DNA from 2 places in the Solwaraspora sp. WMMD406 genome. Region 1 is predicted to be linked to the other one. Evidence: riboswitches for the same ligand, from Rfam matches in the RefSeq annotation. Region 1 holds a riboswitch; the other holds the start of a gene.
The links. A riboswitch is a leader RNA that binds a small molecule or an ion and turns the genes downstream of it on or off. The one in region 1 is predicted to bind cobalamin.

Region 2: linked by a shared signal. The riboswitch ahead of O7632_RS17135 (prenyltransferase/squalene oxidase repeat-containing protein) and the one ahead of O7632_RS04110 (ABC transporter substrate-binding protein) in region 1 are both predicted to bind cobalamin.

The regions. Positions count from the first base shown of each region.
Region 1 covers NZ_JARUBF010000001.1:914,910-919,403, reverse strand. The annotation lists gene O7632_RS04120 (ABC transporter ATP-binding protein) at 1-179, opposite strand, end outside; gene O7632_RS04115 (iron ABC transporter permease) at 209-1,267, opposite strand; gene O7632_RS04110 (ABC transporter substrate-binding protein) at 1,302-2,264, opposite strand; adenosylcobalamin (AdoCbl) riboswitch at 2,370-2,509, opposite strand; gene O7632_RS04105 (M14 family zinc carboxypeptidase) at 2,619-4,478, opposite strand.
Region 2 covers NZ_JARUBF010000001.1:3,893,409-3,897,902, forward strand. The annotation lists gene O7632_RS17125 (hypothetical protein) at 1-147, opposite strand, end outside; gene O7632_RS17130 (prenyltransferase/squalene oxidase repeat-containing protein) at 185-1,228, opposite strand; cobalamin riboswitch at 1,313-1,448, opposite strand; cobalamin riboswitch at 1,607-1,763, shown strand; gene O7632_RS17135 (prenyltransferase/squalene oxidase repeat-containing protein) at 1,858-3,318, shown strand; gene O7632_RS17140 (hypothetical protein) at 3,351-4,286, shown strand; gene O7632_RS17145 (CbiQ family ECF transporter T component) at 4,287-4,494, shown strand, end outside.

The DNA.
Region 1 (4,494 bases):
CCGGCCGGTAGCAGTCCGCCGACGGCCCGCAACAGCGTCGACTTGCCGGCGCCGTTCGGGCCGATCACCGCCACCCATTCGCCGGCGGCCACCCGCAGGTCGATACCGCTCAGTACCGGCGTCCCGCCGAGCCGGATCCGCAGGTCGCGCGCCTCGACCGGCGGGGTGCCGGCGACCACCGGAGGGCCGGCGACCGGCCGCCGGACGGTCACATCACCACCGCCCGGCGGGCGGTCCGCAGCACCAGCACGAAGAACGGGGCACCGAAGAAGGCGGTGACCACCCCGATCGGGATTTCCGCCGGGGCGGCGACGGTCCGGGCCACCACGTCGGTCACGGTGAGGAACGCCCCGCCGAGCAGCATCGACAGCGGCAGGATGATCCGGTAGCTGCTGCCGGCGACCAGCCGGACCAGATGCGGCACGATCAGCCCGATGAAGCCGATCAGCCCGGACACCGACACCGCGGCGGCGGTGCCCAGTGACGCGGCGGTGAGCAGCAGGTAGCGGGACCGTTGGGGGTGCAGGCCGAGGCTGGCCGCCTCGTCGTCGCCGACCGACAGCACGTCGAGCTCCCGGCCGTGGACCAGCACCACCAGGCCGGCGAGCACCGCGTACGGCAGAATCAGCCGGACCTCGTGCCAGCCGTCGGTGGCGAGCCGACCGAGCAGCCAGGAGTAGACCTCGCGGATGGTGTCCACGTTGCGTTGCAGCAGGTAGGTCTGCCCGGCGGCGAGGAACGCCGACACGGCGACCCCGGCGAGGATCAGCGTCGCGGTGGACCGGTCTCGGCCGCCGGCCGCGCCGAGCAGGTAGGTCAGGGCGACGGCGCCGATCGCGCCGACGAAGGCGGCCAGTGGCACCGTCACCGGCAGCCCGGTCAGCACCCCGCTGCCGGGTCGCAGCGCGATCACGGCGGTGACCGCCAGGCCGGCACCGGCTGCCACGCCGAGCAGGTGCGGGTCGGCCAGCGGGTTGCGGAACACCCCCTGGTAGCAGCCGCCGGCCAACGCCAGCATGCCGCCGACAAGCAATGCCAGCACGACCCGGGGCAGTCGCAGCTGGGTGACGATGGCGATCTGCCGCTCGCTCAGTCCGCTGTCGACCTGCGCACCGGGCAGGAGGTTGAGCAGTTCGGCGGCGACCCGCACCGGCGGCAGGCTGGCCGGCCCGAAGGCCAGCCCGGCGACCACGGCCAGCACGACGGCGAGCAGCGCGCCGGCGAACCAGCCCGCCGTCAGGCCGGGGCGGTGACGACGCGGCACCATCGCCCCGGCCTGGCCGGTTCCGGCGGACGTCACCTCAGGAGGCGGCCGCGTCGACGGCGTCGACGATCGCGCGTACCAGGTCGACCACGCGTGGACCCCACCGCGAGGCGATGTCGTCGTCGAGTTCGACGACCTGTCCGTCGCGGACGGCCGTGATCGTCGACCAGCCGGCCCGGTCGGCGACCGTCTCGGCGGTCTGCTGGCAGCACTTGGTGTCGGCGAGGAAGATCAGATCCGGGTCGGCGTCGATCACCGCTTCGGCCGACAGTTGGGGGTAGCCGCCGGCCGCCCCGTCGGCGTCCGCCGGGTCGGCGATGTTGACCAGCCCGACCATGTCGAACAGCGCACCGATGAAGGTCTCACTGGTCACCGTGTAGAACGTCGGATCGAGTTCGTAGTAGTAGGAGAGCGGTTCGGCGGGTTTCGGCGCGTCCGCGACCAGCTTGTCGATCTCCGTACGCATGCCCTCGACCAGGTCGTTCGCCGCGTCGACCTGCCCGGTCAGCGCACCGAGTTCACTGATCTGGCGGTACGTGTCGTCCAGGGTCACCGCCGCCGACGCCAGGTAGACCGGGATGGTCAACCGGGTCAGGCCGGCCACCACGCCGTTGGTGTCACCGGAGAGCACCACCAGGTCCGGTTCGTAGGTGGCGATCGCCTCGGCGTTGGGGGTGAACCCGGACAGGTCGGTGGTGGGTACGCCCGCCGGATGGTTGGAGTTGTCGTCGACGGCGACGACCTGGTCGCCCGCGCCGATGGCGAACAGCATCTCGGTCGCGGTCGGCGACAGCGCCACGATCCGTTCCGGCCGTTCGTCCAGGGTGAGTTCGCCGACCGTCACCGGAAAACCGGCGGCGACGCTCGGACTCGACTCGGCCTGCGGTTCGTCATCGGTCGCGCCGCCGCCGCAGCCAGCGACGGTGAGGGCCAGCGCGGCGGCGATCGCGGCGGCGCGTAGTCCGGTCCGGGCGGCGGTTCGGGCATCGGTACGGGTCATGGCGGCGGTCCGCCAACGGGGTCTGCTCATCTGGTCCTCCTGTCGGTCGAGGGCTGGTGCTTCGCCGACAGGTCGGAGTCCGTGCTGCTGACCCGGCCACGTGGCGAGGCGCCCTTCCTCGAGAGCGCGGTTCGCGACCGCTCCGCAGGCGACCTGGCTCACCCCGACAGGTCGGGGCATCACAGTTGCGGGACAGCGCCGGATTCGCACCGGCTTCGCTGCGGGGTGGTCGGGTAGCACCGTAACCCACCACCGGTGAGCTGCCTTAACCGCGACAGCGGGCGGGCCGCCGTACGGTGACGTACACCGCACCGCGACCCGCCCGATCATCGGTGTCGACGCGAACGTGGTGGATCAGGACCGGGTGATCGTCACGTTGTCGATGGCGGCCTCGACCAGGCTGGCGGTGGAGGCGTCCGCCGCCTGGACGACGATGCGCACCGACTGACCCGCGTACGGGGTCAGGTTGTAGCTGCCGGTCGACCACGAGCCGTAGCGGTTGCTGGCCGCGCCGGCCTGGTTGAACAGGGTGGTCGTGCCACCGCTGTGCACCACACTGACCCGGAAGTAGTCCGCCGACGACGAGTTGTTGAGATGCGCCAGGTACCAGGCCAGCGACAGGGTCAACGTGCCGCTCGACGGCAGGCTGATCGCCGGCGACTGGGCGGTGGTCACTCCGCCGTCGATGTCGTACGCACCGGCCGACGAACCGGCCAGCCGGCCGGTGACCAGGCTGTTGCTGCCCTGGTACGGGGTGAGTTGCAGCGCCCCGCCGGAGCTGGTGGCCTGGGCCGCGCCCCGCTCCCACTGCCCGGTGCTGGCGGTGTCCGTACCGCTGGGGTTGGTGGTCCAGCCGGTCGCGGTCTCGAAGGTGTCCGACCAGACGGTGGTGCCCGGCGGGTCGACCGGGCCGCCGCCGCAGTACTGGCTCTCCTTGCCGATCGCCCGGTACGGGCAGTCGGCGTACTCGCTGAGGATCAGCACGGCCTCCCGGTTACGGGCGGTCTGCGTCGGGATCACCTCGTCGGGCGGGTAGAAGCCACCGCCACCGGACGAGCCGGGGTACAGCTCGAAGGTGTACGCCCAGATGTCGTGTTCGGCCCACATCCAGTCGATGCTGCTGCCGTCGGTGATGTAGAGGTCGGACGCCTGTTCGGGGGTGTAGCCGTTGGTGGCGGCCATCTGGCCGCCGATGGTGGCGAAGGTGTTGTACTGGTCGGCGGTCATTCCGCTGGGGGTGTTGGCGGTGGTCCAGCCGAACGGCCAGAGCACCAGCTCCGAGTAGGAGTGGAAGTCGATGTTGGCCTTGATCTGCTGGGTGCCGCCGACGACCCGGCTGTTGACGAAGTTGCGCAGCGCCTGGGTCTCCGGCGCGGAGAACGCCGACGGACCGCGGTAGGTGTCCGACGACGGGGAGCCGGACGAGCCGCCGCAGCAGCCCCACAGGTAGCCCCAGTTGCGGTTGAGGTCGGTGCCGACCGCCAGGGCGCCGCTGTTCGGCTGCCGGTTCTTGCGCCAGGACCGGTAGGAGCCGGTGGCGATGTCGTACTCGCTGCCGTCCGGGTTGACGCTCGGGATGATCCACAGTTCCCGGTTGTTGACGATGTTGGTGATCCGGGAGTCGCTGCCGTAGCTGTCGGTGAACAGGTTGAGCAGGTAGATCGCCATCTCGACGGTGAGGTGCTCACGGGCGTGCTGCTGTGAGTTGAACAGGATCTCCGGTTCGTTCTCGTCGGTGGCGACGTTGTCGGAGATCTTGACCGCCATCAGGTCCCGGCCCTCGTACGACGTACCAATGCTGATCTTGCGGGCGATGGTCGGATGGTCCGCGACGACCTTGTTCACGGCGGCGGTCATCTCGGCGTAGTTGTGGTAGGCCGAGTCCGAGGGCGGGAAGTCCATCGTGCCCACGTCGCCGGTGTCACGGGCCGGGGCGCGGACCGCTTCGACCTCGAAGCCGAGCGCCTCGATCGCCCTGATCTCGGCACGGGTCGCGGTGATGTTGAGGACGCCGTGCTCGATGTAGTCGATCGCGGCACCGGTCTTGGCCACCGCGTCGCGGTCGGCGAAGGTCTTCGGCCCGAGCACCCGGTACGGGCCGGCGATCGAGTCGCGGTCGACACCTGTCGGTTTGGGATCGGCCGACACCGGGCCGGTGACGATGGCGAAGATCCCGACGACACCAGCGATGGCCAGGACGATCGTCCTTCGCATCGAGGTGGCTGTCGAA
Region 2 (4,494 bases), 3.0 Mb from region 1:
GAAGTCGACGACCACGGTGACGCCGGTTCCGGGTGCACAGGCGGCGGCGTGCGCCGGCCGGGTCAGGGGGTCGACCGCGACCAGACCGGCCGCCACCATGACGATGGTGGCGAGTGCCGCGATACGGCGGCGGATCAGTGTTGTCATGTTTCCTCCGTGGGCGGGGTGCCGCGGCCTGACGGGCCTAGCCGCAGGCCAGGGTCGGTGCGTCCGGTCGGGAACCGTTGGCCGACAGGGTGACGAGGCTGGCGGCGGCCAGTCCGGGTACGGCCTGGGCGGTGGCCCGGGGCGCGGTGGTGGGGTCGAACCCGGAGGTGGTGTAGGCGATCGCCCCCCGGTCGGCAGCGCTTCCGGCGCAGTCGACCTGCAGGCCGAGCAGGAACTGGCGGGCCTGCCACCAGGCCAGCAGCCGTCCGGACGCCGCCAGCGCCTGGGCGGCCAGGCCGGTGCTGTTGGCGTTGGCCACGCCGCCGGCGCTGAAGGACCCGTCGGTGGCCTGTACGGAGATCAACCACTGTGCCGCTGTCTGGGCCTCGTGCCACTCGCCGGCCGCCACCAGTGCCTGAACGGCCATCGCGGTGGCGTCGACGTCGCTGCTGCAGGTGGCCTGGGCGAACTGGAGCGGGAACCCGCCGTCCGGGCACTGGCTGTCGGCCAGGAACGACACGGCCTGTGCTGGTGCGCCACCGGCCCGGTCCAGGGCGATGACGGCGAACGACTGGCTGAACATGTTGCTGTAGTCGCCGAACGCGGACTGGTCGGAGAACCGGCCCGAGGGTGCCATCAGTCCGGTGAGCCGGGCGAACAGGTCGACACCGCCGAACGACGTCGGATCGAGGCCGCGGACCTGCACACCGAGCGCGAGCTTGGCGGTGGCGCCCGCGTACGCCTCCGTGCCGTCCCCGATGTACCCGGTGATCACCGCCGGTTCGGCGAGCCAGGCGGTGGCGTTGGTCGCGTAGGTGTCGGCCTCCTTCGCGGCGGCGAAGGTGAAGATCGCGTCAATGGTGAGGCCCTGATCGGGGTAGGCGACGCCGCCGAAGACGACTTCGAAGCGCTCCCCGTCGACCATCTGCCGGGCGAGCCAGCCGGCGGCCGCGTCGACGCGGTGGTGGGTCTGCGGTGGGGTGGCGGCGGCCGGCACGGCCGCGGTCACGGTCAGCGCCAGTACGGTGAGCACAACGGTGGTGACGAGTCGGAAACGGTCGCGGTGGCGGTGAACGGCCATCGGGCGGCGCCTTTCCGGCCCCGGGCGTCGAGGCAGCCCAGGCGGACCGGGCGGCTCCGACCCGTGGGCCACGACGGGTGAGGAACTCTGCAGCTGTACGTCGATGGGTACTCGGGCTCGCGGCGAGGTGTTCGCCGCCTACCGTTGCGGGCCAGCGCCGGCTTCCGACCGGACTTCCCCCATCGACGTTCAGGAACGGATCTGCTGCGGACAGTGTGGGCACGGCTCGTTCAGGTCGTCAACGGCCAGAACGCGATCGAGGTGGCTTCCGTGGCGGGGATCACCGACGAGGTGGCTGTCAACCGCTGACCAGATCCGCTATTCGAACCGATTGGCCGCCGCCGTCGACGTCCGGTGCGGACGGGTGCGTCGGCGCGTCTGACATACTCGGTAGCGGCTCGTCACAACTGAATGTGCTCCCAGGCGGGGGAAGCCGGTGCGAGGCCGGCGCTGACCCGCAACCGTATGCGCGCCGGTGTGTCCCATCAGTACTGGTGCGCGAGCCGGAATGCCCGACTGTGGAGTGAGCGGCTCAGAACGTCGTGGTCTACGGATCGAGCCCGGGTCGGCCATGGTCGCGTGCGGCCGGGCGGATGCGGTTTCGGTCACCGCTCCGAAAGGTCTTCTCCATGGTTCGTGGCTCCCTCAGCCGGATCCTGCCGGCCCTCGCCGCCTTGGCCTTGATCGCGGCCGGCACCGGGGTCGGCCTCATGTCGTCCGCCGGACCCGCCCTGCGATGGGCTGCCCTACCGGCGGCGGCCAACCCAGACGCCGCCCAGGCCGGCTCCCGCTGGCTGGCGGGTCAGCTCGTCGACGGCGGCCTACCCGGCTTCGTCGGCACCGACTGGGGGCTGACCATCGACGCGCTGTTCGCGTTGCGGGCCGCCGGCGCCGAACCCGAGGCGGCCGTGGCCGTCACCGAGGCACTCGCCGTCGACGCCGACGGCTACGCCGCGATCCGCACGGAGACGGGCGATTTCGTGACCGGCGGTTCGACGGCGAAGGTTCTTCTCGCGGCTGTCGTCACCGGCGCCGACCCCACCGACTTCGGCGGGTACGACTGGCGTCAGCGCACCCTGGACTTGATCTACGGCGCTGACCAGGGCGCCAAGGCAGGGTGGCTGTACGACGTCAACCTCGACACCACCGCCGGGTCGAACCTGTTCGGCCAGTCGTTGGCGGTGACCGGGCTGGCCCGATCCGGCGGCGTACCGCAGCCGATGGTCGATTTCCTACTCAGGCAGCAGTGTCCCGGCGGCGGGTTCCGGCTCTACCCGGGCGCCGCCGGCACCTCCTGCGCGGCGGATCCGGCGACCGAGCAGAACATGGAGGTCGATGCTACGGCGATGGCGGTCCAGGCGCTGCTCGCGGCCGCCGACGCCGGAGCCAGTGGCACCAGCGAACCGGTGGCCGCCGCCACGTCGTGGTTGCTGTCGGTGCAGGCCGCCGACGGCTCCTTCAGCGGTTCCGGGTTCACCGCCTATCCCAACACCAACAGCACCGGTCTGGCCGGGCAGGCCCTGGCGGCGGCCGGTGAGTCCGCCGCCGCCGGTCGGGCCGCCGCGTTCGTCGCCGCACAGCAGATCACCGCCGGCAACGCCGGGGCCGCCTCGGCCCACGTCGGCGCGATCGCGTACACGCCGGACGCACTCGTCGCGGCCGCCGCGAACGGCATCGGCGAGTTCGAACTGGACCAGTGGCGCCGGGCCAGTGCCCAGGCCGTCCTCGGCCTGGCGCAGGTGCCGTTCGGACAGATCGGCTCCGGCACCCCGACCCCGACGGCTACTCCGACCACGTCACCGTCACCGACAGCGGACCCGACCACGTCGCCGACGCCGACGACGTCACCGACAGCGTCACCCACCGGATCGCCGAGCGGCACCCCGACTCCGAGTACCAGCCCCACGGCACCGTCGCCGACGACCACCGCCGGCCCGACCACGGCACCGGCGACGACCGCGCCGCCCACCGGTGGGCGACTTCCCACCACCGGTTCCCCGATCGCGGCGTACGGCCTCGTCGGCGGCATGACGGTCCTCGCCGGAGTCGGTCTGATCCTGGCGTCCCGCCGCCGCAAGGCCCGGCCGTGACCACGACGCCTGCGGTGTCGGCCCGGAGCACAGTGGCCGGGGGGCGGGCGGTCCGACTGCTCACCGTGGTGCTCCTCACCGCCGGTACGGCCGTGGCACCGGCGGATCCGGCGACCGCCGTCGGTCGGTCGGGATTCTGCCCGGACGACAACGGAGTCACCGTCGTCGTCGACTTTCAGGAACTGGGCGGTCCGACGATCGTCCGCTGCGCCGTCGGCGATCAAGCCACCGGTCACGCGGCCTTGAAGAACGCCGGGATCTCGATCACCGGCACCGCACGTTGGGGCGAATCGTTCGTCTGCCGGATCGAGGGCAAGCCGACGGTCGCCGAGGAACCGTGTGTCGACACCCCACCGGCGAACGCGTACTGGTCCTACTGGCACGCCTCCAACGGCGGCGCGTGGACCTACAGCCAACGCGGTGTGACAGCGCGCAAACCTCCGCCGGGCAGTTTCGAGGGCTGGTCGTTCTCCAAGAACAGGACGGCGTCGACCAGCCCGTCTCCTGGCGTGGCACCAGTACGTCCCGTACCGCAGCCACCACCATCGACCCCAGCGCCGCCACCCCCACCACCGCCGCCACCGTCCCGGACGACGTTGCCTCCGCCGCCGAACCCGTCGCCAACCACGCCGACCACGCCGACCCGCGGCCAGCCCGGATCCTCGCAGAACGGACCTGAGCCAGGCCAGCCCGCGACGACGCGGCCCGGTATGTCGACACCGTCCCGGAACGTGACGACGACGCCGAGTGGATCGTCGACCACGGCCAGCGCGGCGGCCCCGGATCCGACGGTCCCGTCGGCGGCGACCGATTCCAGCGCCCGGGGTGAGGCCTGGACCGGGGACGTCGATCCAGTGTCGGGGCAGCGCTCCGGGCTGCCGACGATGACCGTGGTCGGTGTCGGCCTGCTGCTGCTGGTCACGGTCGCCGCGGTGGTGACCGCGCGCCGGCGGGGTCGGAGCGGATAGGTGCCGCTGCGGCGTGCTCGGGTGCCGAGGGCGGTGCACCCGGGTGCCTGGTGGCTCTGGGCGCTCGGCCTGGCCGCCGCCGCGACCCGTACGACGAATCCGCTGTTGCTCGCGCTCATCATCGGGGTGGCGGCCTTCGTGGTCGCGGCGCGCCGTACCGACGCGCCGTGGGCCCTCGGGTTCCGCCTCTACCTGTGGCTCGGCGGAA